2 linked regions of the Lacrimispora indolis DSM 755 genome follow. The protein of the gene in region 1 interacts with the protein of each later gene in a pairwise test. Links are inferred from orthologs where the notes say so. Each region holds a gene or a part of one and is shown in the gene's direction. Other genes may lie near its edges.

The links.
Region 2: the proteins of rlmB (region 1) and tsaE interact in binary tests that used the Escherichia coli proteins (3 or more experiments, as listed by UniProt). The link is inferred for Lacrimispora indolis DSM 755 from one-to-one orthologs.

Annotation. Positions count from the first base shown.
Region 1 is NZ_AZUI01000001.1:6,249,142-6,264,102, reverse strand. What follows is about bases 10,488-13,486. They hold rlmB (23S rRNA (guanosine(2251)-2'-O)-methyltransferase RlmB), read left to right. Parts: upstream 10,488-11,616; coding sequence 11,617-12,357; downstream 12,358-13,486. Other genes in these bases: K401_RS0130260 (type II secretion system F family protein), read left to right, coding at 13,389-13,486; K401_RS0130265 (transglutaminase-like domain-containing protein), read left to right, coding at 12,377-13,360; K401_RS0130275 (Mini-ribonuclease 3), read left to right, coding at 11,162-11,620; cysS (cysteine--tRNA ligase), read left to right, coding at 10,488-11,177. Also shown: K401_RS0130345 (NYN domain-containing protein), read left to right, coding at 1-164; K401_RS0130340 (YeiH family protein), read right to left, coding at 215-1,213; K401_RS0130335 (LysR family transcriptional regulator), read left to right, coding at 1,344-2,225; K401_RS0130315 (uroporphyrinogen decarboxylase family protein), read left to right, coding at 2,957-3,916; K401_RS0130310 (ABC transporter substrate-binding protein), read left to right, coding at 3,931-5,349; K401_RS0130305 (carbohydrate ABC transporter permease), read left to right, coding at 5,504-6,373; K401_RS0130300 (carbohydrate ABC transporter permease), read left to right, coding at 6,385-7,224; K401_RS0130295 (GntR family transcriptional regulator), read left to right, coding at 7,250-7,885; K401_RS0130290 (diacylglycerol/lipid kinase family protein), read left to right, coding at 8,067-8,993; ispF (2-C-methyl-D-erythritol 2,4-cyclodiphosphate synthase), read left to right, coding at 9,130-9,672; more of cysS, read left to right, coding at 9,774-10,487; more of K401_RS0130260, read left to right, coding at 13,487-14,441; K401_RS0130255 (hypothetical protein), read left to right, coding at 14,454-14,777; K401_RS0130250 (DUF4860 domain-containing protein), read left to right, coding at 14,793-14,961. UniProt on the Escherichia coli protein: Specifically methylates the ribose of guanosine 2251 in 23S rRNA.
Region 2 is NZ_AZUI01000001.1:2,814,610-2,829,432, forward strand. The notes cover bases 7,577-10,437. They hold tsaE (tRNA (adenosine(37)-N6)-threonylcarbamoyltransferase complex ATPase subunit type 1 TsaE), read left to right. Parts: upstream 7,577-8,724; coding sequence 8,725-9,150; downstream 9,151-10,437. Other genes in these bases: K401_RS0113510 (Tex family protein), read left to right, coding at 7,577-8,135; K401_RS0113515 (YcxB family protein), read left to right, coding at 8,215-8,721; tsaB (tRNA (adenosine(37)-N6)-threonylcarbamoyltransferase complex dimerization subunit type 1 TsaB), read left to right, coding at 9,151-9,840; rimI (ribosomal protein S18-alanine N-acetyltransferase), read left to right, coding at 9,892-10,326. Also shown: preprotein translocase subunit SecA, read left to right, coding at 1-465; K401_RS0113485 (ACT domain-containing protein), read left to right, coding at 1,830-2,273; K401_RS0113490 (homoserine dehydrogenase), read left to right, coding at 2,280-3,506; K401_RS0113495 (aspartate kinase), read left to right, coding at 3,697-4,905; K401_RS0113500 (DUF2752 domain-containing protein), read left to right, coding at 4,918-5,265; K401_RS0113505 (hypothetical protein), read right to left, coding at 5,269-5,664; more of K401_RS0113510, read left to right, coding at 5,994-7,576; K401_RS0113535 (hypothetical protein), read left to right, coding at 10,470-10,712; K401_RS0113540 (ribonuclease Z), read left to right, coding at 10,929-11,840; tRNA (adenosine(37)-N6)-threonylcarbamoyltransferase complex transferase subunit TsaD, read left to right, coding at 11,851-12,888; ispD (2-C-methyl-D-erythritol 4-phosphate cytidylyltransferase), read left to right, coding at 12,909-13,664; K401_RS0113555 (helix-turn-helix domain-containing protein), read right to left, coding at 13,693-14,019; K401_RS0113565 (hypothetical protein), read left to right, coding at 14,302-14,568. UniProt on the Escherichia coli protein: Required for the formation of a threonylcarbamoyl group on adenosine at position 37 (t(6)A37) in tRNAs that read codons beginning with adenine.

The DNA of each region.
Region 1 (14,961 bases):
AGCTGGCTGCCCTGGGAAATGGCATGCACCGGAAGTTTGCTGATTTCAAAGTAAAGGATTACGGATATTCCACCTTCTCAAAATTTGTTCACAGCATCGGACAGCTGGAAGTCAGGGAAAATAAAAATAACAATAAGACGGTATACTTAAAAAAAGAAGAGTAAATATTTGGCGGCAGGGAATACGAAATCTACGTTTCCCGGCCGCCTTTGGTTTACCATATTCCCAGAACAGCCTGAAGTACCAGGCTTACTGCAGAAATTCCAAACCAGCAGGAAAAGCCTAATAAAAGAGGCCTTTTTCCTGACCGGATCAGCTTGACCAGATCGGTATTGGTCCCAATGCCTCCCATGGCCAGAACAATGAAAAACTTACTTAAGTTCTTTAAAGGATCTGTGACCTGGGCCGGCAGGGAAAACACTGTCGTGATGATGGAAGCCAGCAGAAAAAAGAGTACGAAAAACGGAAGTACTTTTTGGATACTTATGGCTGGTTCCGAAATCTCTTTTTCCTTTTTGGCCCGGTAACATGCCAAAAACAGGGTAATAGGAATGATGGCAAGGGTCCTGGTCAGTTTTACTATGGTGGCGGCTTCCAGGGTGTTGCTCCCGTACATGCCATCCCAGGCGGAAGCAGCAGCTGTTACAGATGAGGTATCGTTAATTGCAGTTCCGGCAAACAGGCCAAAGCCTTCATTGGAAAGGCCCAAAGCCGTACCAAGGGCAGGGAATAGAAGAGCTGCCGCAATGTTGAATAAAAAGATGACGGAAATGGACTGGGCGATCTCACTGTCATCGGCATCAATGACGGAAGCCGTTGCGGCAATGGCGGAGCCTCCGCAGATGGAGGAGCCGACGCCGATTAAAATGGCGTTTTTGCCTGGAATCCTTAATCTGCGGGAAAGAAGGAATGCGGTCACCAGGGAGGTGGTGATGGTTGCCAGGATAATGGGAAGGGCTTCCCTGCCCTTTTGAAGAACCGTGGACAGATTCATGGAAAAGCCTAAGAGAACCACAGCATACTGCAGAATTTTTTTAGAAGCAAAGGCCACTCCGGGACGGAAAAAATCCTTCCTTTTTACAAAGGGGGCCATAGCCATGCCTATGAGAATAGCAAACACAGGGCCGCCGATGACCGGGAAGGCTTTTCCTAAAAACCACGCGGGAGCGGATATAAAAAGGCAGAGAAGAACGCCTGGGGCGTATTTTTTCATGGGTAAAATCCTCCTTGTTGATTTGAATTTATTATATTGGAAAAGAATAATAAAATAAAATTATTTATATTTATGAAACAATAAAAATATGTTATGGTTAATGAAGCAATCAAAAAGGAGAAAATAAGTTATGCTGGATTTTCGGGTGGATACATTTCTTGCGGTATGCCGGTACATGAACTTTACAAAGGCTGCCAGTGAACTTCACATCACTCAGCCTGCAGTATCCCATCATATTCATTACCTAGAGGAAAGGTACGGGGTTAAGCTGTTTGAATACAATGGAAAAAAGGTGGGCTTAACGGAGGCCGGAAAAGCATTTTTATCTGCTGCCACAACCATGAAGGCAGATGAACTGCATTTAAAGAAGATCATGGGACAGCAGTCAGGAAAAGGCAGGAGTCTGGTATTTGGAGCCACCATGACCATCGGGGAGTATGTGATGCCCCAGGCGCTGATACGTCTCCTTCGTGTTTATCCTGAGACAGCGGTCCGGATGGTGGTGGGGGATACCAGGGAGCTGTTTGCAAAGCTCAATGACGGGGAGATCGAATTTGCCTTGGTGGAGGGGTTTTTCCAGAAAAAGGAATATGATTTTCTGGTCTTTGCCTCGGAACCCTTTGCAGCGGTCTGCGGGCCGGATTACAGTTTTCAGCGGGCTGTAAGTAAACTGGAGGACCTGCTTTTGGAAAGACTTTTGATCAGGGAGCCTGGCTCAGGGACCAGGTATGTCTTTGAACGCTATCTGGAAGGTAAGAATTTATTGCTTCAGGATTTTTCAAATATAATGGAAATCAGCAACATCGGGGCCATGAAGCAGATGGCGGCAAAAGGGCAGGGGATCGCATTTCTATATGAAGCAGCTGTTAAGGAGGAATTAAACAGGGGAGTTTTGAAAAGAATAGAACTGGAGGATTTTCACCTGACCCATGACTTTACATTTATCTGGAGAAAGGGAAGTATATATGGAACCTATTATCAGGAACTGTTTGATATTCTCCATGGAGAATAATGCAGAAATAAAACATTTTTCCACCTTGAGTTTGTGAGTTAAAGGGATATACCGGCAGATCCTCGTTGCCCTCCTGCATAGTAAAATGGCGGAAACCCTTGGAAAATAAGGGCCAAACAGTGGAACAGGAAAAAATGAAAAATATTGACAAAAAAGTGTTGACAATTAATACAATTAATATTATACTAATGAGGCAGTCGGGAACAAGAGAAAATAAAGAGCTCCTGACCAAGACAAGCACTGGGATCTTAGCTCAGCTGGGAGAGCATCTGCCTTACAAGCAGAGGGTCACAGGTTCGAGCCCTGTAGGTCCCATTGATAAGCAAATTTGCTTATTCATAAAATTAAATATGGCGGAATAGCTCAGTTGGCCAGAGCACACGGTTCATACCCGTGGTGTCGAGAGTTCGAATCTCCCTTCCGCTACTTTTGGAGACATCTGTTTTACAGCAGATGTCTTTTTTTTGTGTATTCGTGTAGAAACTCAGGGACACCCCATGGAGGCAAAAGAAAATTTATGAAACTGTTCCAATTAAGCTGGTGGTATGGGATACAACATTTTAAAAAAGATGCATTGAGCCTTGGCCGGGAAACTGTATGGAGAGGCAAAGTGCACAAAATTAAAAATAAATATGATGAAAAGTGTAAAAAGTGACGGAGATCATATTGACAATTGATCATAACAGTGATAATATCAGTGGTATAAACAGCAGAACAAAGGAGATATGATTATGACAAAGAGAGAACGGGTATTGGCAGCGATCCAGGGAAAAGAAGTGGATTATGTGCCCACCGGGTTTTCGCTGCACTTTCCGGAAAGCGAGGCGAAAGGGGAGAAGGGAGTTCAGTCTCATCTTGAATTTTTCCGTCAGACAGATACGGATATCATCAAGATCATGAATGAGAACCTGGTTCCGGATGCAGGGGAGATCAGGACTCCTGAGGACTGGAATAAAATACCCACTTATTCCTTACATGATGGTTTCTTGAAAAGCCAGATTGAAATGGCAAAGAGAATCCTGGATCAGGCAGATCCGGATGCATTTTCCCTTGGCACACTTCACGGAATTTGTGCATCAGCCATTCACCCCATTGAGGGACGTTATGGCTATGAGGGCGTAAGAGAATTATTCTGCACCCATATCAGGGAGAAGAAACAGCCTGTTCTGGAAGCGTTTAAGAGAATTGCAGATGGGATGTGCCAGCTGGCAGTAAAATATAAGGAGATTGGACTGGATGGAATTTATTACGCAGCATTAGGCGGAGAGAAGCATTACTTCACTGACGAAGAATTTTCGGAAATGATAGAGCCCTTTGACAAGGAGATATTAAAAGCTTCCAAAGAAGCCGGAGGTATGAACTTTCTTCATATGTGTAAAAATAATTTAAACATGAAGAGGTACGAATCCTTTAACAGCCTGGCTGATGTGGTAAACTGGGGAATTTATGAGACTGATTTCAGTCTTGATGAAGGGAAGAGGCTTTTCCAGGGCACAACCGTCATGGGCGGGCTTGCCAACAGAAGCGGTGTTATGGTAGAAGGGACGATCAATGAGCTGAAGGCAGAAGCAAAAAAGGTAATTCGTGATAATGGAAAAACATCATTCATTCTTGGCGCTGACTGCACACTTCCTACAGAGATTCCTTATGACAGGATCCGTGCAATAGCAGAAGCGGCAAGAGAGATATAAAAGGAGGAAAAAAGATGAAAAGAACAGCATCAAGCTTTTTGGCGGCAGTAATGACAGCAGGCATGATCGCAGGCTGTGGGGGAAACAACGCCGGTACAGACAGTACGACGGCAGCCGCAGGCAACAGCACTCAGTCAGCAGACAAGGAAGAAGGTACGGCCGGGGATAAAACCGTATATCCGGCAGGTACCATCACCATCTACGGCACAGGCCAGCCCCAGTATCTTAAGGAGTACTATGATGCCTGGCTGGCTGACCACAAAGACATTGCTCCTGATGTTAAGATTGAGATCGTGCAGACAGAGGGGCATGCACAGAGCCGTGAGAAAATCACCATGACTGCACTGGCAGGCGCAGATGACGACCTTCCTGATGCTACATACTTAGATCCGGTGAACATCATGGACCTTTCTAAGGCAGGAATATTAAAGGATGAGACAGAGTTCCTGCAGCCCTACTTAGATAAGATGGTGGAAGGTGCCGCCAATGATGCTGCAGTTAACGGCAAGATTTACGGACTTCCGGAGTCGGTGCGTCCCAATGTGTTATTCTATAACAAAGACATTTTTGAAAAGTACGGTGTGGACCCGGCAATGATGGAGACCTTTGACGGTTATGTGGAGGCAGGCCGCCTGTTAAAGGAAAAAAGCAACGGTGAGGTGTATTTGTCCTACATCAGCCCCGGCAGCAGGACCTGGAGGTACTGGGGAAGAAGAGGTCTTATGCCTCAGGCAAATGCAAGAATCTGGGATGATAACGGCGGCATTGTAATCGGAGAAGATGAAGGGACAAAGCTGGCTTTGGGAACTTTGGACACCCTCTATTCAGAAGGGCTCCTGTTAAAATCTGAAATCATGGAGCCTGCATTATATGATGCAATCAACGAACAGAAAGTGGCGACCTTCTACATCGGTGCTTTCTGGGATGAGTTTATGAGGAAGAACTGCCAGACGACTTCAGGACAGTGGCGGGTCATGTCTTCCCCTGTGTTTGAAGGCGTAGGCAAGGCAGGTGCGCCCGTATCCTCCTATTTCTGTATTGTAAACAAGGGTGATAACGTATATGCCGGACTTTTGGAACAGATGTGGAAGGATTTTACCTTTGACACCCAGTCCAGAAACACATGGGTAAAATCCATGGAAGCCCAGAATGCTCCATATGCCAACCCTATTTCAATAGAAATGCTTCAGGATGACTTCTGGAAAGAGCCTTCCAGCTTTTATGGCGGCATGTCTTTCCGGGAGATAGAGGGCAAGTGTCTGGAAAACGGCGCAACCAACCTGATTGTCACACCTCAGGATGCAGAGGCAGATGGAATTATTTCAGCAGAGCTGGAGAATTACGTGGCAGGCAACCAGACCATGGATCAGGCCATTGCCAATATGGATAAGAACTTAAAGGCAAAGATCGGCAAGGCAGAAATCGTTAAGTAGAAAGGTACTTTATGAGGGGAAGGACCTGCCTTCCCCTTGTGTTTTTTGGCAATGAGCCGGTCGAATATGCATGCATATACATCGGGCGAATGCCGCATCAACTAAAAAACTCCAAATGCGTTTTTCTTAGTTGTAAAATATGAGGAGAGATCACATGCTTAAGACATTGAATAAATATAAAGCTCCCTATCTGTTCATACTGCCTTTTTTTCTGTTGTTTCTTGTATTCCAGCTGATCCCCGCCGTCTGGACCTTTGCCATCAGCTTCACGAACTGGAAGGGAATCGGTACGCCGGAGTTTTGCGGGTTTGGCAACTATAAAAAGCTGCTGATTGACAACATGTTCTGGGATGCTCTTAAGAATACGGTTGTATACTGGATTACAGGCCTGATATTCATACTGGTGCTTTCTGTGCTCATTGCAAGTCTGTTAAATTCAGATATTTTAAAAGGAAGGGCATTTTTCAAGACAGTTACATTCCTTCCGAATATCTGTGCGGCCATTGCCATGGGGTTGATTTTCCGTATGCTTTTTGATGAGAATGTGGGCCTGTTTAATGAGCTTTTAGTCACTCTTGGCTTTCAAAAGGTTCCCTGGCTCACCAGCACTAAGTATTCCAGGATTCCGGTGATCATGCTGAATGTGTGGAGGAATACTCCCTGGTTTACCATGATTGTATTTTCCGGCCTGCTAAACATATCCAGGGATTATTACGAAGCGGCGACTGTAGATGGGGCCAATAAATGGAAGCAGTTTTTTTATATCACCCTGCCATCCCTGGGCAATATTCTGTTTTTCTGCTCCATTACCCTTACCGTGGACAGCTGGAAGCTTTTTAATGAATCCTACATTTTGCCCGGACCGGGCACGTCCAACACATCCTTGTTCCAGTACATGTATGAATCTGGATTCAATATTTTCAACATGGGTTATGCATCCGCTATCGGCGTGATTCTTATTATGATACTGGCGGTCCTGTCAATGATACAGATGACAGTGAAAAAAAGACAGGGAGAATTATAGGAGGAGAGTATATGGGATATACGAGTAAGAAAAATCTGGCATCCTTTGGGGTTCATGGAGCATTGATAATCATTTCCCTGGTCTGCATTCTTCCTATTTTATGGATGTGCCTGATTTCCATTAAGCCAACTTCAGAAAGCATCAGCGGGTTCCAGTCCATTTGGATTGCTGAACCTACTTTGAGTAATTTTAACAAGCTGTTTTCCATGATACCTGTGGCAGCCAATTTCTTTAACAGCGTATTTACCACTGTTATGGGGACTGTGACTTCCTTATTTTTCTGTGCTCTGGCAGGATTTGCATTTGCAAAATACAAGTTTCCGGGGAGAAATTTTCTGTTTTATTTTGTTATTGCAACCATGCTGGTGCCTCCGGAGGTAGGAGCAGTTCCGCTGTTTATCATCATGAAGAAACTGAATCTGATTAACAGCCTGTGGTCTCTGGTAATCCCCCGTATCGCCACGGCTGTAGGTATTTTCTATATGCACCAGTATATCAGCGATGTTCCTGACGAACTGATCGAGGCGGCTAAAATAGACGGATGCAAGGATTTTGAAATTTTCCGGAGAATTATTCTGCCGGTCATTAAACCGGCACTGGCTTCCTGGGCTTCTGTAACCTTGATTGCCAGATGGAATGACTTTTTCTGGCCTCTGCTGTACTTGAGAAAACAGGCGAAATATACTCTGATGGTAACCATTTCACTGCTTCCTGTCAGCGAGGGCCTTTCAACGCCCTGGTCGGTAATTCTTTCAGGCACAACACTTGTAATTATTCCAATAATTGTGTTATATTTAATATTGCAGACATTTCAGAAGTCTGGAATGATGGCGGGGGCTGTAAAAGGCTAAATTAACGATAAGAAAAAGGGGAAACATGATGCAGGGCCAATCTATAAAAAACCAGGTGTATGAGGGTATCATGAAAGATATTCTGGATGGCGTCTACCAGGCAAATGATATTATTAATGAAAGAACGATCATAGAAAAATACGGGGTCAGCAAGACTCCTGTGAGAGAAGCCCTGGTACAGCTGTGCAGTGAAGAGGTGCTTAATAACATTCCTAGGTTCGGCTACCAGCTGACTGCCATACTTCCAAGTCAGATTATGGAGATTATAGAATACAGGAAAGTGATTGAACTGGGCGCTCTGGAGTTGTGTTTTTTCCGCCTTACCAAAGAACAGATTGACGAATTGAAGCGTCAAAATGAAGAGGCGGTACGGATTACCGAAACCAGGGATTCAAAGATCCACTGGGAAGCCAATAATCTTTTCCACAGAACCTTGTGCAGCTACTGCGGAAACAGCTATATACAGAAATCCCTGGCAGATGCCATGAATATCTGTACCAGGATATCCAATCAGTATTTTACAAAGCTATGGAATGAAAGCAAGGTCTCCGACGGAAGCAACCACGTCCATCTGGTAGAGGCCATTGAGTCCGGTGATTTGGAGCGGGCAAAGGCAATTTTGATTGATGATGTGGAATCGTTTAAGAATGAGATATTATAAGAAAAGCAGTATAAATACAAGGTTACAGGAAAGAGCGCCGCTGTCCGTACTGGATATATCAGTCAGGACAGAGCCGCTCTTTTTTGCCGGGCATAAGTGCAAATGGGTTTTTCCATAATTTTTATATTCATTTCTTCTGTTTTATGTTATACTAACAAATAGCAAAAAGTGGAGGGATTCCATGTACTATTTTATTGTAAACCCGAACTCACGCTGCGGGCGGGGAAGAAACATTTGGAAAAAAATAGAAAGAATGTTAAAAGCCTGCCATGCGGAGTATCAGGCCTTTCTTACGGAGAAGCCGGGAGATGCCAGAAGATTTGCCAAAGAGCTGACAGAAGGCTGCAGGGAATCAAGTGTTATCATAGGAGTAGGCGGAGACGGAACTGTAAATGAAATCCTGGATGGGCTTTCCTTTTGCGGTTCTATTACTCTTGGGTATATTCCTGCCGGATCCGGTAATGATCTGGCAAGAAGCTTAAAGCTCCCTAAGAACCCGGTCCGCTGCTTGAAGAAAATACTGCATCCGAAATATTACAAACTTATGGATTACGGAGTTTTGTCCTACGGGGATGGAGAAATATCCCACCGCCGTTTTATGGTCAGCGCCGGGATCGGAATGGATGCGGCCGTTTGCCACAGCATCCTTTACTCTAAGTCAAAGGGATGGTTCCATAAGCTTTGTCTCGGGAAGTTTGCCTATCTCCTGGTGGGAGTCAGGCAGCTTATTCTGGCCAAGCCCTCAAAGGGATATATTCTCCTGAACGGGGTTCAGAAGGTTGAGTTCAGCAACGCTTATTTTATATCCGTCCACATTCACCCTTATGAGGGTGGCGGGTTTAAGTTTGCCCCGGATGCGAATTTTGAGGACGGGCTGCTGTCTGTCTGCGTTATGAGCAACAGGAAAAAAGGAAAGCTGGTTCCTATTCTTCTTCGTTCACTTATGGGAAGGAAATCTTTAAATAGGGGCATCAGGTATTATTCCTGTGAGGAAGTTATGATCCATATGGACCGTCCCATGGCAGTTCACGTAGATGGAGAAAGCTGCTTTTGCCAAAACGACGTGCAGCTTCGGTGCATCAGCAAAAAGCTGCGTATGATTGTATAGAAACAGATATTAAATAGAAGAAACACCCTATGGGTATACCACTATGCCCAAAAAGCATGGGCAATAAAGTAGAAACACCCTGCGGGTATACCACTATGCCCAAAAAGCGTGGGCAATAAAGTAGAAAGGAAGAATTATGAGGATTGGACAGGGATATGATGTGCATAAATTGGCGGAAGGAAGGGATTTGATTCTGGGCGGCGTGAAGATTCCCTATGAAAAGGGACTTTTGGGCCATTCTGACGCAGATGTGCTGGTCCATGCAGTCATGGATGCCCTTTTAGGTGCGGCAGCTCTGGGAGACATCGGAGAGCATTTCCCGGATACGGATCCCCAATATAAAGGAGTATCCAGCATTGAACTTTTAAAGCGTGTAGGCGAACTTTTGGAAGAGCAGGGATATGTGATTGAAAATATCGATGCCACTGTCATTGCACAAAAGCCAAAGCTTTTGACATACCGGCCTGAGATGGTAAAAAACATTGGCGAGGCCTTAAAGCTTCCTGATGGAAAGGTCAATGTAAAGGCTACTACAGAGGAAGGGCTTGGCTTTACCGGAAAAGGAGAGGGCATAACCTCCCAGGCCATCGTCCTGCTGACCTCCATGGAAGATTACTGTTATGACGACAAGATCATGGCAGAGGGCTGCGGAGGCTGCTGCAGAGGCTGCGGGAAATAAAGCGGAATTGATGAAACACCCTGCGGGTATACCATTACACCCGATACAGCGGACCGGACTCTGCCCGGAAAGCATAGCAGTAAAGAGGAAAGGGAGAAACTATGAAAATTTATAATACATTATCCAGACAGAAGGAAGAATTCGTTTCTTTAGAGCCCGGAAAGGTTAAGATGTATGTTTGCGGACCAACGGTTTACAATCTCATACACATTGGAAACGCAAGGCCCATCATCGTATTTGATACGGTCCGGAGATATTTTGAATATAAGGGATATGAGGTAAACTTTGTATCAAACTTTACCGATATAGATGATAAGATCATAAAAAAAGCCATTGAAGAGGGGGTGGATGCTGACACCATTTCCAAGCGTTATATTGCGGAATGCAAAAAGGATATGGAAAGTCTGAATATCAAACCGGCCACCAGAAATCCCCTGGCAACTGAAGAAATCTGCGGTATGCTGGATATGATCGAAAAACTCATTGCATCCGGCCATGCATATGAAGCAAAGGATGGAACAGTCTATTTCCGCACCAAAACCTTTGAGGAGTATGGAAAGCTGTCTCATAAGAATCTGGAAGATTTACAGTCCGGCTTCCGGGAAATTAAAGTGACCGGAGAAGACGGAAAAGAGGATCCATCTGATTTCGTCCTTTGGAAGCCTAAAAAAGAAGGAGAGCCTTACTGGGAGTCTCCATGGTGTGAAGGGCGTCCGGGATGGCATATTGAATGCTCCGTAATGTCCAAGAAATATCTTGGGGATCAAATCGATATTCATGCAGGCGGAGAAGATTTAATCTTCCCCCATCATGAGAACGAGATCGCCCAGAGTGAGGCGGCCAATGGAAAGGAATTTGCGAAATACTGGATGCACAATGGCTTCCTGAACATTGATAATAAAAAGATGTCCAAATCTTTGGGTAATTTTTTCACTGTACGGGATATCAGCGAAAAGTATGATTTACAGGTTCTTCGCTTCTTTATGCTCAGCGCACATTACAGAAGCCCCATTAATTTCAGCGCCGATTTAATGGAAGCATCAAAGAACGGGCTGGATAGAATCCTGACTGCTGTGGATAAATTAAAAGGACTGGAGGCCTCTGCAAAAACAGAAAAGCTTCTTGAAGGTGAGGATAAAAAGGCCGCACAGGAGCTGGTTTCCAAATATGAGACAGCAATGGATGATGATTTCAACACAGCAGATGCTATTTCCGCCATTTTTGAGCTGGTAAAATTAAGCAATTCCACCACAAACGAAGACAGTTCCAAAGAATATGTGGTCTACTTAAAGAAAACCATTGAACGGCTGTGCGATGTTCTTGGAATTATTACGGAAAAAAAAGAAGAGATCCTGGATGATGAGATCGAAGCAATGATCGCAGACAGGCAGCAGGCCAGAAAAGACAAGAACTTTGCCCTTGCTGATGAGATCCGCGGAAAGCTTTTAGAAAAGGGGATCGTTTTGGAGGACACCAGGGAAGGTGTAAAATGGAAGAGAATATAACATCACTGTCAGGGTTTTCTGATTTTTTTAAGGATACGCTGAAGCTGAAGGAAGTGGATATAAAATCCTATTCTCCATTGGCACTGGCTTATATCGGGGATGCGGTATATGAATTGATCGTGCGGACAAAGGTTATGAACCATGGAAGCACCCAGGTGCATAATATGCATAAGAAGAGTGCCAGGCTGGTGAATGCAGGAGCCCAGGCAGAGATCATCCGCCGGCTTCTTGAAGACGAGGATTTAACTCCGGAAGAGGTGACAGCATACAAGCGGGGGCGCAATGCCAAGGCGGTGACGACTGCAAAGCATGCAACCGTTGCCGATTACAGGACTGCCACCGGATTTGAAGCCTTGTGCGGCTATCTGTATTTAAACGGCGATTTAGACCGGCTGGTCACCCTGGTGGGAAAGGGACTTGAACGAATAGGAGAACTGGAATGATAGAGGAATTTACGATAGAGGGAAGAAATGCGGTTTTGGAAGCATTCCGTTCCGGAAAGACGATTGATAAGCTGTACGTGCAAAAGGGAGTTCAGGATGGCCCGATCCAGTCCATTATCCGGGAAGCAAAAAAGAAGGATACCATCATTAATTTCGTGGAAAGGGAGCGCCTGGACCAGATGTCCGAGGAAGGACATCATCAGGGGGTCATTGCCCATGCGGCAGCCTATGAATACGCGGAAGTGGAAGATTTATTAAAGGCGGCAGAGGAAAAAGGGGAGCCCCCCTTCCTCTTCCTGTTAGACGGGATCGAGGATCCACATAATCTGGGGGCGATCATCCGTACAGCCAATTTAGCCGGGGCACATGGGGTCATTATTCCAAAACGCCGGGCAGTGGGACTTACGGCAACGGTTGCAAAGACCTCAGCAGGGGCGCTTAATTATACGCCGGTGGCCAAGGTCACCAACTTAACGGCTACCATGGAAGAATTGAAGAAAAAAGGAATGTGGTTTGTCTGTGCCGATATGGGCGGGGAAATGATGTACCGCCTTGATTTAAAGGGGCCAATCGGCCTTGTAATCGGCGGTGAGGGCAGCGGTGTGGGAAAACTGGTCAGGGAAACATGTGACATGGTCGCTTCCATACCTATGAAGGGGGATATCGATTCTTTGAATGCTTCTGTAGCAGCAGGTGTGCTGGCGTATGAGATTGTTAGACAACGTTTGGGACAATAGATGAGGAGAGATGATGATTATGAAAAAGAATGGTACGTTTATGGCGGCTGTTTGCGCCGGAATACTGTTTTCTTTCAGCGGCTTTGTGTCAGGCAGTAATATTGCTGCAGCGGACAGTACAGATGAAAGCATTGAGTGGAAGACTGTGGTGACCATTGAGGACGATGCGGTTCCTCTTTATTCAAAACCGGCCGGGAGCAATGTGAGAATCCCTCAGGCTCCGGGAACGGTCACCTATGGGAACGGCTCTGTGCTCATCGATGCTTCCAATACAAGCCATGGCTATGTGATGGTCCAGTACAGCGGAAATTCCTCCAAGATAAAGGTTCAGGTGATAAAAGGCGGAGGAGAGACGTATTCCTATGATTTAAATGCCAGATCCTCCTATGAGGTCTTCCCTCTGACGGAAGGAAACGGAAAATACACGGTCCGGGTTCTGGAGCAGGTACAGGGGACCCAATATGCCATAAAATCCAGCAGCGATATCAATGTGACCCTTGCAGATCAGTTTGATCCATTTCTTTACCCTAATCAGTATGTGAATTTTTCCGCGGGAAGTGCGGTGGTGAAAATGGGAGAGGAGCTGGCGGCTTCTGCAACCGATGACATTGGGGTTGTGACCAACGTTTATAATTTTGTAATCAAGAATTTCACTTACGATACGGCGCTGGCAAGCTCCGTTCAGTCCGGCTATCTGCCCAATGTGGATCAGGTGCTGGCTCAGAAAAAGGGGATCTGCTTTGACTATGCGGCAGTTATGACAGCAATGCTTCGTTCCCAGGATATCCCCACAAAGCTGGTGGTGGGCTATACGGGCAGCCTTTACCATGCGTGGGTCAATGTTTATATTGACGGCCAGGGCTGGGTAGACAATATCATCTATTTTGACGGATATGACTGGAAGCTTATGGACCCGACATTTGCATCTTCCGGAAACAGTGACCCGGCCATACAGCAATATATCACAAACAGCTCCAATTATAAGGCAAAATATACGTACTAAAGAACTTCATTTAAAGGAGATACAACAGATGAAAACGAAAGCGAAAAAGCCGTATTCCTCAAGGGAACTTTCCGCTTTCTGCCTTCAAATATCCATTCTTCTCCATGCTGCAATCCCTCTTGACGAGGGATTGTCTGTTATGGCGGAGGATGCGGTATGGGAGGAAGAGAAAAAGCTTCTTATACAGATGGCGGAGGAGGCGGAGCTGGGCATTCCTTTCTCGAAAGTGCTGGAAAATACAGGCGTTTATCCTTTCTATGTGATCCATATGGCAAAGCTGGGGGAGGAAACCGGGACCCTGGACCAGATCATGGAATCCCTGGCAGGATATTATGAAAAAGAACATACTCTTATGAAGAATATCAGGAATACCCTTACCTACCCGGTCATCATGATCTTTATGCTTTTGGTAGTCCTTCTTGTTTTATTCACCAAGGTTATGCCTATATTTGAAGATGTATACCAGCAGCTGGGGGCAGAGATGTCGCCGGTTTCTCTTGCTGCAACAAGACTTGGAGGTGCATTCTGCGCGGCTGCCCTGGCTCTTTCGGTCCTTCTGGCTCTTACGGCCGCCCTTTTGTGGCTCCTTAGCAGAAAAGGGAAAAGGTTCCTGATAACGGAACGGCTGATCCAGTGGCTGAAAAGAAGGAGCCGTATGGCCCTGGCAATAGCCAACCGGCGCTTTACTGCGGTTCTGGCCCTGACACTTCACAGCGGGCTTGATTTAGAAAAGGGCATGGAACTGGCAGGACAGCTGGTGGAGAATCGGGCCGTGGAAGAAAAGATCAGTGGCTGTGGCCGGGAGCTTGAGGCAGGAACCGACTATTATACCGCCATGAAAAATACAGGGCTGTTTAAGGGCTTTTATGCACAGATGATAAAGGTAGGAACCAGAAGCGGCCGCCTGGATCAGGTTATGGAGGAAATCTCCAGAAGCTATGAGGAAGAGGCGGATGCTGCCATGGAACACATGGTCAGCCGGTTCGAGCCCACGGTGGTGGCAGTGCTGGCCGTTGCAGTGGGGATGGTGCTTTTGTCTGTCATGCTTCCACTTGTCAGCGTTTTATCGGCGATCGGATAGGAGGACATCTGGATGAAGAAATGGAAAAGGTCTCCAAGGGAGGCTCTTGGCCAGCTGTTTTTCCTGGCAGCCTTTGCAGGCGTGCTGGTTCTTTTTGTGTCAGGAGTGCTCACTTTTTCTAATAAGGCCGATGCTAGGGGAGCGGAAACCCTTCGGGATGCCATACGAAGGGCTTCTGTGCAGTGTTATGCCATTGAGGGAAGATATCCGCCCAATGTGGAGTATCTGGAAGAAAATTATGGAATACAGATTGACAGGAATCGGTATGATGTGTTTTACAGCGGCTTTGCTTCCAATTTTATGCCGGATATTACAGTCAATCCCCAGGAACCATAACCGGGAGGTGGGCATTTGAACGGAAAAGAAAACCAGAGAGGCCAGATGGCAAATACTCTCTTTACCATATTGCTGTTTCTTGTATTTGTGCTCTGCGCTTTATTTTCGGTGCTCATCGGAGGCAAAGTCTATGAGAATATCAATGCCAGGGCAGAGGATAACTATCAAAAAGGCGTTGCCTTAA
Region 2 (14,823 bases), 3.4 Mb from region 1 along the record:
CTGAAGCACATGCTGAAGGAAGAAGCCATTAAGCTTTATGAATCAAAGGAAGCTGAGTTCCCGGAGGGAGAACAGATCCGTGAAATCGAGCGGGTGATTCTCTTAAAGGTGATTGATAATAAATGGATGTCCCATATTGATGACATGGACCAGCTGCGTCAGGGCATCGGCCTGCAGGCTTACGGACAGAGAGATCCGCTGGTGGAATACAAGATGAGCGGATATCAGATGTTTGATGAAATGACGGCGGCAATCAGGGAGGATACCGTAAGGATCCTGTTCCACATCCGCGTGGAGCAGAAGGTGGAAAGAGAACCGGCTGCCAAGGTGACAGGAACCAATAAGGACGACAGTGCTGCAAAAGCGCCGGTGAAAAAGGTGGAGGCCAAGGTTTACCCCAATGATCCGTGTCCATGCGGTTCTGGTAAGAAATATAAGCAGTGCTGCGGACGTAAATTAGTATAGTATTTTTATAAAATTGGAGTTCGCATCCCTTTTAAGGGCCGGACTCCAATTTTGTATTTATAAATTAAAAACAGAAAGCAGGTGACACAGTGGTAGAGTTAGACCAGTACAAATACGAATTATCAACCTTTGAAAAACCATTAGTGGAAGTGAGGGATTCACTTTGACTTAGATAATAAGTTAAAGAGGATCGATGAGCTGGATAAGTCCATGGAAGAGCCGGGCTTTTGGGAGGATCCTGAAAAGTCGGCCAAGATCGTACAATTTGCAAAGAATTTAAAGGATACGGTCCAGAGTTATAAGGATTTAGAGACGAAGTTTGAAGACATCGGCGTGATGATCGAAATGGGTAATGAGGAGAATGATCCTTCCGTGATTCCGGAAGTGGAAGAGATGTTAAGGGAATTCAAGGAAAAACTGGAATCCATGCGCATCAACACCCTTTTGTCCGGAGAGTATGACAGTGACAACGCCATATTAAGGCTTAACGCAGGCGCAGGCGGAACCGAGTCCTGTGACTGGTGCGGCATGCTGTACCGCATGTTCTGCCGCTGGGCAGAGAAGAAAGGCTTTTCTTTGGAGGTCCTGGATTACCTTGACGGGGAAGAAGCGGGCATCAAGTCCGTCACAGTGCAGATCAACGGGACCAATGCCTATGGGTATTTAAAGTCGGAAAAAGGCGTTCACCGTCTGGTGCGCATCTCTCCGTTTAATGCTGCAGGCAAACGCCAGACCTCCTTTGTATCCTGTGATGTTATGCCGGATATTGAAGAGGACCTTGATGTGGAGATCAACGACGAGGACCTTCGCATTGATACCTACCGTTCCAGCGGTGCAGGCGGGCAGCATATCAACAAGACCTCCTCAGCAATCCGCATCACCCACCTTCCTACTGGAATTGTGGTCCAGTGTCAGAATGAGCGTTCCCAGTTCCAGAACAAGGATAAAGCCATGCAGATGTTAAAGGCAAAGCTTTATCTGTTAAAGCAGCAGGAAAATGCGGAGAAACTCTCCGGTATCCGTGGGGATATGACGGAGATCGGCTGGGGGAACCAGATCCGTTCCTATGTCCTTCAGCCTTATACCATGGTCAAGGATCACAGGACCAATGCGGAAACAGGCAATGTTGGAAGCGTTCTGGACGGTTCCCTGGATCAGTTCATGTACGCCTATTTACGCTGGCTGAGCACAGGAGCAAAGGCCGGAGACAGCAGTGAGGAATAGAAGTCTTTCCCTGTATTTTTTTAAGAACCAAAGAAAATAAATAGAAAAATAGTTGCATACCCTGCATAAATATGATAATATCTTCCCTATGAGCACAGATGTATTTCGGTTGCGGACACAGAAGGGAAGATATTTTTATTATGGAAGAAAAAAGTAAATATTTTGTGGTAAAGCAGAAGGCTGTACCTGAAGTATTGCTGAAAGTAGTTGAGGCAAAAAAGCTGTTGGAATCGGAGCGCGTCATCACTGTTCAGGAGGCGACTGACCGGGTGGGGATCAGCCGCAGCTCTTTTTATAAGTATAAGGATGATATCTTTCCTTTTTATGATAATACAAAGGGAAAAACCATTACTCTTGTGATGCAGATGGATGATGAACCGGGCTTACTGTCCGACCTGCTTCATGTGGTAGCTGTGTACCGAGCCAATATCCTTACCATACACCAGAGCATTCCGGTCAATGGGGTGGCCACCTTGACATTAAGCGTGGAAGTCCTTGAGACAACCGGCAATGTTTCAAAAATGGTGGAGGATATGGAAGAAAAAAATGGGGTCCACTACGTTAAAATTTTAGCCAGGGAGTAGAGAGATATGAAAAATATTGCAATTATGGGCTATGGTACCATTGGATCAGGCGTGGCAGAGGTTTTGGAAAGAAACAGGGAGATGATTGCCAAAAGGGTCGGCGACAAGGTAGAAGTGAAGTATGTTCTGGATTTAAGGGAATTCCCGGGGGATCCAATGGAAAAAAGAATTGTTCATGACTTTTCCGTCATTGAGAAGGATTCTGAAGTGTCCATGGTGATCGAGACTATGGGAGGATTAAATCCCGCTTATCCCTTTGTAAAGGCAAGCTTAGAGGCAGGAAAACATGTGGCAACCTCCAACAAGGCCCTGGTGGCTGCATACGGCACCGAGCTTTTAGAGATTGCCAGAGAACATAACGTGAACTTCTTTTTCGAGGCCAGCGTAGGCGGAGGCATTCCCATCATACGCCCTCTTTACACCTCCCTTGCCGGGGAGGAGATTGAAGAGATCACCGGAATTTTAAATGGAACCACAAACTATATATTGACAAAAATGGACAAAGCGGGAGAGACCTTTGAAGCGGCCTTAAGAAAGGCTCAGGAGCTTGGTTATGCGGAAAGAAACCCGGAAGCCGATGTGGAAGGACACGACACCTGTCGAAAGATTGCCATTCTGACAGCCGTGGCAACGGGACACGAGGTCAATTACGAGCATATTTATACAGAAGGGATTACAAAAATAACGGATGTGGATTTCCGCTATGCCGATGCAATGGGAACCTCTGTGAAGCTGTTTGGTTCAAGCAGAATCCGGGAAGGGATTGCCCATGCATTTGTAGCCCCGGTCATGATCGGAAAGGATCACCCCTTATATTCGGTAAATGACGTATATAACGGCATTCTTGTAAAAGGAAATATGTTAGGCACTTCCATGTTCTACGGAAGCGGAGCAGGAAAGCTTCCCACAGCCAGCGCTGTGGCCGCGGATATTATTGAAGCCCTGAAAGACAATGGCCGTCATGTGGAAATGGGCTGGGACAGGGAAAGCCTTGCCATTTCAGCCATAGACAGCTTCTCCTTCCGCTATTTTGTAAGAATCAAGGGGATCGCTGAAAAGCGCATGAAAGAAGTGGAGGAAGTATTCGGAAAGGTGGAAGTGGTGGAACTGGACCATATGGATGAATTTGCGGTCCTTACTGAAGTCATGACTGAAGAAGAATATGAAGAAAAAGCGAAAAAGCTGTCAGGGATCAGGCAGCGCATCCGCGCAGAATTGAATGCAAACAAGTAATCCCCTGCTTCCGGTTTGTGGAGAACGAAACAGCGGGCATGGTGGCTTGCTTGTATCAGCGGGGGGCTGAATGCCCCGCTGATAAGGCGTGAAGCGGAGCTGGAATCTCCGCTTTACAAGGTGTAACAGTTTATGAGCATACAGCAAAGCGGATGGGAATATCCGCTTGACTTTTCGCCAGGAGGCATCAATGTTAGTAGTGAAAAAATTTGGCGGTAGCTCCGTCGCAGACAAGGAAAGAATTTTTAATGTGGCAAAGCGCTGCATTGAGGAATATGAAAAAGGCAATCAGGTAGTAGTGGTCCTGTCCGCTATGGGAAAGACTACGGATGGTCTCATTGCAAAAGCCTATGAGATGAATCCAAACCCTCCAAAGAGGGAAATGGATATGCTCTTAGCCACAGGAGAACAGGTCAGCGTGGCACTTATGGCTATGGCAATGAATTCTTTGGGGGTTCCGGCCGTTTCTTTAAATGCGTCCCAGGTGGCCATGCACACCACCTCTGCTTATGGGATGGCAAAATTAAAGAGGATCGATACGGAACGCATACGGCATGAGCTGGAGGCCAGAAAGATCGTGATCATCACAGGCTTTCAGGGAATCAATAAATACGATGACTTAACAACACTTGGCAGAGGGGGCTCCGATACGACTGCAGTAGCCCTGGCCGCTGCCCTCCATGCGGACTCATGTGAGATCTATACTGATGTGGATGGTGTATACACAGCAGACCCCCACATTGTTCCAAATGCCAGAAAGCTTCCGGAGGTTTCTTATGATGAAATGCTGGAATTTGCTTCCCTGGGAGCAAAGGTGCTTCATAACCGGTCTGTGGAGATGGCAAAGCGCTATGGAGTTCAGTTGGTTGTTCTGTCAAGCCTGACCAGAGCAGAAGGTACAGTTGTCAAGGAGGAAACAAAATTGGAAAGAATGCTGGTTAGCGGCGTGGCCGCAGATAAGAATGTAGCCCGTATTTCAGTAATCGGGGTCAAAAATACGCCTGGAATTGCTTTTAAGATCTTTAATCTCCTGGCAAAGAACAATATTAACGTGGACATCATCATTCAGTCCATTGGGCGGGAAGAGCGAAAAGACATTTCCTTTACGGTAGCAAAGACCGATTTAAAGGAAACCATGGATCTTTTAAGGGAAAATAAGGAATCCATTACCGCTCAGGATGTGACAAGCGAGGAAGGCGTAGCCAAGATTTCCATCATCGGTGCAGGTATGACAGGCAATCCGGGAGTGGCTGCAAAGATGTTCGAGGCCCTATCAAGCGCTAACGTAAACATTAAGATGATCGCCACCTCTGAGATCAGGATAACAGTTTTGATCGATGAAGCAGATGTAAACCGTGCTATGAGGACGGTCCATGATGCCTTTGATCTGGCGGATTAGAGGCTGCAAAAAATGAACTGGTTAAAAAAATTATTTGGCCTGGGGCTTCCCTGCCTGTTTCAAACCCTGACCGGACTTTATTGCCCGGGCTGCGGCGGGACCCGGGCCATCCGGTCATTGTTAAAGGGGGACTTACGGATGAGTTTTCAGTATCATCCGTTGGTCCTTTATGCTGTTTTTGTACTGTTTTTGGAAATGATCCTAAGGGCTGCCGTTAAAAGGCAAAAGTCTTCCGTGGATATAAGAAAAGCAGACAGGATATTTATCCTGGCAGGGGCCGCGATCGTGGCGGCCAATTGGATTTTCAAGAATTATATGCTGGTCTTTAAAGGTGTGGACCTGCTTCCTCTTTTGAGGTAGTCCCTATTCTCCAGAAGGAGAGGTGGCTGTAAGGGCCTGGGAGGCAGTTTCAAAAACCTGTCTGAAGTAGTGGCCCAAAGGTGTGTTGGTGTCCATGGTATCATATACAAAAATAATGAACAATGCCATCATAAGTCCGCAGACTGTGGAAATAACAGACAGGATCAGACCGAGCTGGGCCTGCTGGGTAAAGGGTTTTCCCTGTCTGGAAAGCACTGCGCATGCGATGCCCATCAGGCCGAGAAAAAGACCGGCCGGCAGACTCCAGATGCTGAATAAGGGGATGCAGTCGCTGGCCAGTCCAATACCGCCCAGAAGAACGGACCAGAAGGCCAGAAAAGAACCTGTGGGACGGATCTGGGGCAGCATACCGTTGTTGCTGTTATGATTTTCTTCCATTCGTGATTTACCTCGTTTTCATATACCATATTATCGGAAGCAAAAGCACTTTCGATAAGTTATACTATTGTATGATTGTAGCATGAAAAGTCCCCCGTGTCCAGACAGGTCTTGCATTAGACCGGTTGATGAATTATAATAGTAAGTTGAATGAAGACTGGAAGAAAATGTCTTTCAGCTCCCGTTTGAACAGCGTGCCCTGCTTCACCGGGCATCAGCCGGATATGCACTCGGATCCCTTGATTCATCAGAATGGAAAGGTTGAAGGGTATGCAGACATATCTTTTTGTGTCACCAGTATATAAATTTTGAAAAACAAGGGGATCGCCATGGATATAATAAAGGCATTACAAGAAGAACTTTCCATTACCCGCGGACAGGTGGAAGCAGCAGTTAAGCTCATTGATGAAGGGAACACCATCCCGTTTATCGCAAGATACCGGAAGGAGGTTACGGGCTCCTTAAATGATGAGGTTCTGCGAAACTTAGATGAGCGGCTCCGCTATCTGCGGAATTTAGAAGAGCGGAAGGAGCAGGTCCTTTCCTCCATCAGGGAGCAGGAGAAGCTGACTCCTGAGCTGGAAAAAAAGATATTGGAAGCCCAGACCCTGGTTGCTGTAGAGGATTTATACCGTCCCTATAAACCTAAAAGAAGGACAAGGGCCACCATTGCAAAGGAAAAGGGGCTGGAGCCTCTTGCGGATCTGATCATGCTTCAGATGATTAAGACTCCCTTAACAGAGGCCGCGGACCAGTACCTTTCCGAAGAAAAAGGCGTTTCTTCCCCGGAAGAGGCTATAAGCGGAGCAAAGGACATCCTGGCAGAACGGATTTCCGACAATGCGGAATACCGCACCTACATCAGGAATGCTACCATGAACCAGGGAAGTCTTCAGGGAACGGCAAAGGATGAAGAAGCGGAATCCGTATATGAAATGTATTATAACTACGAGGAAACCATTAAAAAATCCGCAGGCCACAGGATACTGGCATTAAACCGTGGAGAAAAAGAGAAGATTCTCACGGTAAAAATACTCGCTCCCGTGGAACAGATTCTTCGTTTTCTGGAAAAGCAGGTAATTGTAAGAGACAACCCATACACCACTCCTGTCTTAAAAGAGGTGATCGTGGACAGCTATGACCGTCTGATCGCCCCTGCCATTGAGCGGGAGGTGAGAAGCTCTTTGACGGAGCAGGCAGAGGATGGAGCGATCCGGGTGTTCGGTAAGAACTTAGAACAGCTTTTGATGCAGCCCCCCATTGCCGGGCGGGTAGTCCTGGGCTGGGATCCGGCATTTCGGACCGGCTGCAAGCTGGCTGTTGTGGATGAGACCGGAAAAGTCCTTGATACCGTGGTCATCTATCCCACGGCTCCTCAGAACAAGGTGGAGGAAGCAAAGGCCGTTTTAAAGAAGCTGATCAAAAAATACCACGTTTCCCTGATTTCCGTTGGGAATGGAACCGCATCCAGGGAATCGGAGGCAGTGATCGTGGATTTGCTAAAGGAAACACCGGAACCGGTTCAGTATATCATCGTAAACGAGGCAGGGGCTTCTGTATATTCCGCCAGCAAGCTTGCCACAGAGGAATTTCCTAATTTTGACGTTGGCCAGAGGAGTGCAGCCTCCATTGCAAGAAGACTGCAGGATCCCTTAGCAGAGCTGGTTAAAATCGATCCGAAATCCATTGGAGTTGGCCAGTACCAGCATGACATGAATCAAAAGCATTTAAGCGAGGCCCTTCAGGGCGTTGTGGAAGACTGCGTGAACAAAGTGGGCGTGGACCTAAATACGGCTTCCGCTTCCCTGCTGGAATATATATCCGGCATTTCAAAACCCATTGCAAAGAACATCGTGGTTTACCGGGAAGAAAACGGAGCATTTGCCAGCAGGAGCCAGCTTCGTAAAGTTCCGAAGCTGGGGCCAAAGGCCTACGAACAGTGTGCCGGCTTTATGAGGATCCAGGGAGGAAAGAATCCTTTGGACGGAACCAGCGTACATCCTGAGACTTATGAGGCAGCAAAAAAGCTGTTGGAAAAGCTGGACTATGATCTGAAAGAACTGGCCCGGGGAGGCTTAAGCGGAATCGGCAAAAAAATCCTGGATTATAAGTCTCTGGCAGCTCAGCTGGAAATCGGTGAGATTACCCTGCGGGATATTGTAAAGGAACTGGAAAAACCGGCAAGAGACCCCAGGGACCAGATGCCGGCACCCATTCTCCGCACCGATGTCATGGAGATGAAGGATTTAAAACCAGGCATGGTTTTAAAGGGAACCGTGAGAAATGTCATTGATTTCGGCGCTTTCGTGGATATCGGCGTACATCAGGATGGCCTTGTCCACATTTCCCAGATGTCGGATAAATTTATCAAACATCCCTTAGAAGCTGTCAGTGTGGGGGACATTGTTGAGGTCAAGGTCATAAGTGTGGACGCACAGAAAAAGAGGATCGCACTGACCATGAAGCTATAAATGGAAACTGAATTCCCCTGCCTTCATTAAAAAGATTATGTCAGGAATTGCTGTGCCAAAGCACAGGAAGGAGAAAAGAGTGGAAGAGAAACATCCGATTGAGATAGAAGTAAAATTGACTGCAAAGGATCTGTGGAAGTTTTCTATGTATCATTCCTATCAGGGGCTGCAGGGGCTTTTTAATATTATTTTCAGCGCTGCTGCTGTTTTCCTACTTATCACCACATGGAGTTCCAATTCTACCCCGTACCGGGTGCTGCTGATCGTCTGCGCCCTGATGTTTACGGTCTGGCAGCCGGGCATTCTTTATCTAAAGGCAGCCAGGCAGGCAAAGAACCCCAGGATCCAGAATTCCATGCTCCTTACCTTTGATGAGGAAGGAATTCTGGTTTCCCAGGGAGAGGAAAGCCTTCCCATTGCCTGGGAGAACATAGGAAAGGTGGACCGTGCAGGAGATATGATGATCCTGTATATGGACAGAGTCCATGCCTATCTGCTGCCTGATTCCGTTTTGGGAGAGAAAAAGACGGAGATCCGTAGTCTTATTAAAGAAAAACTGCCTCCTGAAAGGCGAAAGAGGATATAAATGATGGTAATAGAAAGCTGGAAGCCAGAAGAAACCTATGAACTGGGAAAAAAAATGGGAGAGGAAGCCAGGCCTTCCTCTGTGTACTGCTTAAATGGGGATTTGGGAGTGGGAAAAACCGTATTTACCCAGGGGTTCGCATCAGGACTTGGGATTGAGGAGCCGGTAAACAGCCCTACGTTTACCATTGTCAATCAGTATGAGGAGGGACGTCTGCCTTTTTACCATTTTGACGTATACCGCATCGGTGATGTCAGCGAGATGGATGAGATCGGTTATGAGGATTGCCTTTATGGAGAAGGAGTGAGCCTTATTGAATGGTCCAACCTGATTAAGGAGCTTCTTCCTGACCATGTAATAACCGTAACCATAGAAAAGGACATGGAAAAAGGCTTTGATTACAGGAAAATAACCGTGGAGGGAATGTAAATGAGGATACTTGGAATTGAAAGCTCGTCTTTAGTGGCTTCCGTTGCCATTGTGGAGGACGAGGTAACAACTGCGGAATATACAGTGAATTTTAAGAGGACCCATTCCCAGACCCTTCTTCCCATGCTGGATGAAATTGTAAAAATGGTGGAACTGGATTTAGAGACCATTGATGGAATCGCAGTTTCCGGGGGGCCGGGTTCCTTTACCGGCCTGCGGATCGGTTCTGCCACGGGAAAGGGACTTGGCCTTGCTTTAAAGAAGCCTCTGATTTCCGTGCCCACCGTAGATGCCATGGCCTATAACCTATACGGCAGTGCCTACAGGGTCTGCCCCATTATGGATGCCAGAAGGAATCAGGTATATACCGGCATTTATGATAACCGGAACGGTTTTTCCATAATAAAGGAACAATGCGCCATGGACATTGAAGAACTGGTGGAAGAATTAAATGCAGCCGGACAGAAAGTGATGTTCTTAGGAGACGGCGTCCCTGTATACAAAAAACAAATACAAGAAAAGATGACAGTTCCCTTCCTGTTTGCTCCGGCTCATTTAAACCGGCAGCGGGCAGCGGCAGTGGCGGCCTTGGGTTGTAAGTATTACGAGGAGGGGAAGACCCTTACGGCGGAAGAACACGCCCCTGTTTATTTAAGAAAGCCCCAGGCAGAACGGGAGCGGGAGGCATAGCCGTTCTAAGCCATAAGGTGAATTGAACTTCCATGAAAGGAGGAGAAGCCCATGGTTCATGAAATGCGGCCGGAGGATGTGTTTGGAGTCTATGAAATAGAACGGATCTGTTTTTCCGATCCATGGTCCTTGGAATCCATCAAGGAAGGTTTGGAAAGCAGCCTTGATACCTGGCTGGTACAGGAAGAGGGGGGGGACCTGCTTGGGTACTGCGTCTTCCGGATCATTGCCGGGGAAGGGGAACTGCTTCGGATCGCCGTTCTTCCTGAATACAGGGGGAGGGGATTATCTAAGAAACTTATGGACCAGCTGGTGGAATATTCCAGAGAAAAGGAAGCAAAATCCTTGTCTTTAGAGGTCCGTGAAAGCAATAAAAAAGCCAGAAACCTTTATAGATCCTATGGTTTTAAAGAGGAGACCATCCGGAAAAATTATTACCGTGATCCTGAGGAAAATGCAGTCATCATGTGGAACCGCCGGATATGAAACATTTACCACTAAAAATAGGGGGAAACTCCGTTTATAATGTAGGGGTATCCAGTAAGGATGCCCTTTTTCCTATTTTCAGATTATGCAAAGCGGAAACAGGGCTTAACTGGTAAGTGCGAAAAAGGAAAGGTGAGAGGAAGATGAGAAAGTACAAAAACGGTGGTCAGCTTGAAACAGTTGTGTGCAACTGCTGTGGCAAAAAAATTATCGTGTCAGAAGGTGTTTCCAGGGAGGGGGTAATCAATATCAATCATACCTGGGACTTTTTCTCCGAGAAAGATGGGGAGATCCATCATTTTGATCTGTGTGAGGACTGTTACGATGCCATCATCCAGGAATTCAAGATTCCAGTGGAGGTAGAAGAACAGCTGGAATATTTATAGTTGCTAATTGCCTCTGCTTTGTGATATGATTTTATGAGGCGGTTTTTTGACCGTCATTCATTGATCGAAACCAAAGCGAGGAAACACCCTTCGGATAGACCTCGACGCCCCATAAAGCGGGACGGGCCCTGCCAGGAAAGCATGGGCAGAAGAGAGGAAACATCCTTTTGGTATACCTCGATGCCCGGAAAGCATGGGCAGAAGAGAGGAAATTTTATGTTGGATATATGTTTGCTGGGAACCGGAGGAATGATGCCGTTGCCGTACCGATGGCTGACAGCCATGATGGCCAGATGTGAAGGCAGTGATCTTCTCATCGATTGCGGAGAAGGAACCCAGATAGCGCTAAAGGAAAAGGGCTGGAGCCCGAAGCCCATTGACATCATTTGCTTTACCCATTATCACGCCGATCATATCAGCGGTCTTCCGGGGCTTCTCCTGACCATGGGAAATGCGGAAAGGACAGAACCCCTGACACTTATCGGGCCAAAGGGCCTGGAGCGTGTGGTGGGAGCCCTGCGGACCATTGCGCCGGAGCTGCCCTTTGATTTGAAATTTATCGAGCTTTCCGAAAACAGGGAGCAGGTAAAAATCGGGCCTTATGTGATCGATGCTTACCGGGTGAACCATAACGTGGTTTGTTATGGTTACTCCATTTCCATCCCCAGGAAGGGCCGGTTTGATGTGGACCGGGCCAATGCCGCCGGAATACCCCAGAAATTCTGGAGCCGCCTGCAAAAAGGAGAAACCATTGTAGACGGAGACAGGTCTTTAACTCCTGACATGGTCTTAGGGCCGGAAAGACGGGGGCTTAAGGTCACCTATTGTACGGATACAAGACCGGTTCCTGTGATTGCGGAATATGCAAAGGAGGCGGATCTTTTTATCTGCGAGGGCATGTACGGTGAGGACGGAAAGGAAACGAAAGCAAGAGAATATAAGCATATGACCTTTTATGAAGCTGCCAGGCTGGCAAAGGAAGCCCAGCCCAGGCAGATGTGGCTGACCCATTACAGCCCCTCCCTTACCAGGCCAGAGGAATATATGGAGAAAGTCCGGGAAATCTTTCCCCGCGCCAAAGCGGCAAAGGATGCCTGGACCTTAGAGCTGGAATTTGATGAGGAGTGAGGGAGAGGCAATGAAAAAGAACCATACAGAGGAAGATGTCTATATACTTGCAATTGAAAGTTCCTGTGATGAGACGGCGGCAGCTGTAGTAAAAAACGGAAGAGAGGTCCTTTCCAATGTGATCTCTTCCCAAATCGCCCTTCATACTTTATACGGAGGCGTTGTGCCGGAAATCGCATCCAGAAAGCATATTGAAAAAATGAATCAGGTCATAGAAGCAGCTCTTTTAGAAGCAGGGCTGCGCCTGGAGGATATGGACGCCATAGGCGTCACTTACGGTCCGGGCCTGGTGGGAGCTCTCCTTGTAGGCGTTGCTGAGGCAAAGGCCATTGCTTATGCTGCAGGTAAACCGCTGGTGGGAGTGCATCATATAGAAGGACATGTATCAGCCAACTTTATTGAGCATCCGGACCTGGAGCCGCCGTTTTTATGCCTGATCGTATCCGGCGGCCATACCCATCTTGTGGTTGTAAAGGATTACGGAGAATTTGAAATTCTGGGCCGTACCAGGGATGATGCGGCAGGAGAGGCCTTTGACAAGGTGGCAAGAGCGGTTGGCCTTGGATATCCGGGAGGTCCGAAAATTGATCTGGCAGCCAGGGAAGGAAATCCCCATGCCATTAAATTCCCCCGTGCAAAGGTGGAGGGAAGCATTTATGACTTCAGCTTCAGCGGTTTGAAGTCAGCTGTATTAAACTACATCAACCACGCCAACATGATGGGAGAAGAAATCAATGTGGCTGATTTGGCTGCCTCCTTCCAGAATGCGGTTGTAGACGTACTGGTGAGTCATACGGCAGATGCGGCAAAAGAATATGGATTTAAAAAGGTTGCCATAGCCGGAGGCGTGGCTTCTAACTCTGCCCTGCGGGAAGGGATGAACCTTGCCTGTAAAAAAGCCGGAATTTCCCTATACTATCCGTCACCCGTTTACTGCACCGATAATGCGGCCATGATCGGCACTGCAGCTTATTATGAGTATATCAATGGAGCGAGAGCCGGTTGGGATTTAAACGCGGTCCCCAACTTGAAACTGGGGGAGAGGTAATATGCCGGGAGGATGCCTTTATGTCTAAAAAGCATGGACAGGAAAGAGAAAGCAATCGGATAGAAAGCAGGGGAAGAACAGCAGCAGTCATATTGGCGGCAGGAAAAGGAACACGCATGGGAAGCCAGGTGCATAAGCAGTACTTGGAACTCTTTGGGAAACCTCTGCTGTATTACGCACTTCATGCTTTTGAAAGCAGTTCGATAGATGAAATCATCCTGGTGACCGGACCCGGAGAAGCCGGGTATTGCCGGGAGGAGATCATAGAGAAATACGGTTTCAGAAAGGTGACTGCGGTTACAGAGGGGGGAAAGGAACGGTATCATTCCGTATACCAGGGCCTTAAAGCAGTTAAAAACTGTGACTATGTGCTGATCCATGACGGAGCCAGACCCTGCGTCACCGAAGAGGTCATAGAGGCAGCTTCCAATGGAGCCAGAATGTACAGAGCCTGTGCGGTCGGAATGCCCGTTAAGGATACCATTAAAGTTTCCGATGAAAATGAATTTGCTTCCGTGACACCGGACAGAAACCGTTTATGGCTGATTCAAACTCCTCAGGCCTTTGAATATGGGCTGGTGCTTCAAGCTTATGAAAAGCTTATGTCATCGGAAGAATATCAAGAGGTAGTAACGGATGATGCCATGGTGGTGGAAACCATGACACAGGAAAAGGTGAAATTAATTCGGGGCGATTATGCCAACATAAAGATTACAACACCGGAAGACATGGAAATTGCCGGGGTGCTGATAAAAAGAAATCATTGGGAAAAATAAAAGGAATGCTGTAAGCGCAGCTTCCTTTTTATTTTTTTCCTCCTGATTTCAAAAGATCCTTTACGATTAAATGAAGGTGCTCAAGCTGCTCTCTGTTTAAATGCTGGGCATCCTCCATCAGCTCTCTTACTTTTGCCGGGCTGCTGATGCCATGGGAGAAAAATTCGGCTGGTTCAATGTCCAGATACTCGCATATATAAAAGAATCCCATCATGGACGGAAGAGCTAGTCCATTTTCTATTTTATTGATATATGTGGGATTCTGCCCAAGAGACAGACTCATATCGCGTGCAGATACGCCTTTTTGGGCTCTAAGCTCGGAAAGACGTTTTGAAAAATTGAAATCTATATACATAGGTAGCTCCTCCTGATTCCATAGTATTGCATTAAATGAAATATATGTAGTAAATAATGCAATCCATCACTTGACATGTTGCATTCATTACAATATTATTAGTTATATAAAGTATTTAATGTATGATTATACAGAAAAGTCCGCCATGCGGGCTGGGTGGCTGTCAGATCTTGTCGAGGCTGCATCAGAGGAAGCATCCTGCGGGTATACCTTTACGCCCGGTAAAGCGGGGCGGACTCTGCCCAAAAGCATGGGCGGGAAAGATGAAAGAAGGTACAGTAGATGAAAACTGAAGCAAACAGGATAGGGAAGGACAAAAACGCCAAGGCTGGGCTTTTGGACCGGATAGCAGCAGAGTCGGGCTGCATGTACCTGTCAGATTTAAGAAACTGTATTTCAAAAAGATGCTGCCGCTTTGTTGTTTCTGCAATACCGGCATCGGATTATCCGGTAAAAGTATGGGAAGATGCGGCCTGTTATATGACTGGGACAGAAGAAGATTTTAAAACAGCTGAGGAAGCAAAACAATGGCTTTTAAAGCATTTATAGGGCTTTAAAATATAATTTGAAAAAAATGTAAAAATGTGTTGACAGAATATACAAACAATGATAAACTATCCAAGTTGCAGCTGATAAGTGCAGCAAAACAAGCAGTATCGGCCTCCAAGAGATTTGGAAAAATAGAAAAAAGTGCTTGACAAAAGCATGGACTTCTATTAGAATATAAAAGCACATTTGGAGAGGTATCGAAGTGGTCATAACGAGGCGGTCTTGAAAACCGTTTGTCCGCAAGGGCGCGTGGGT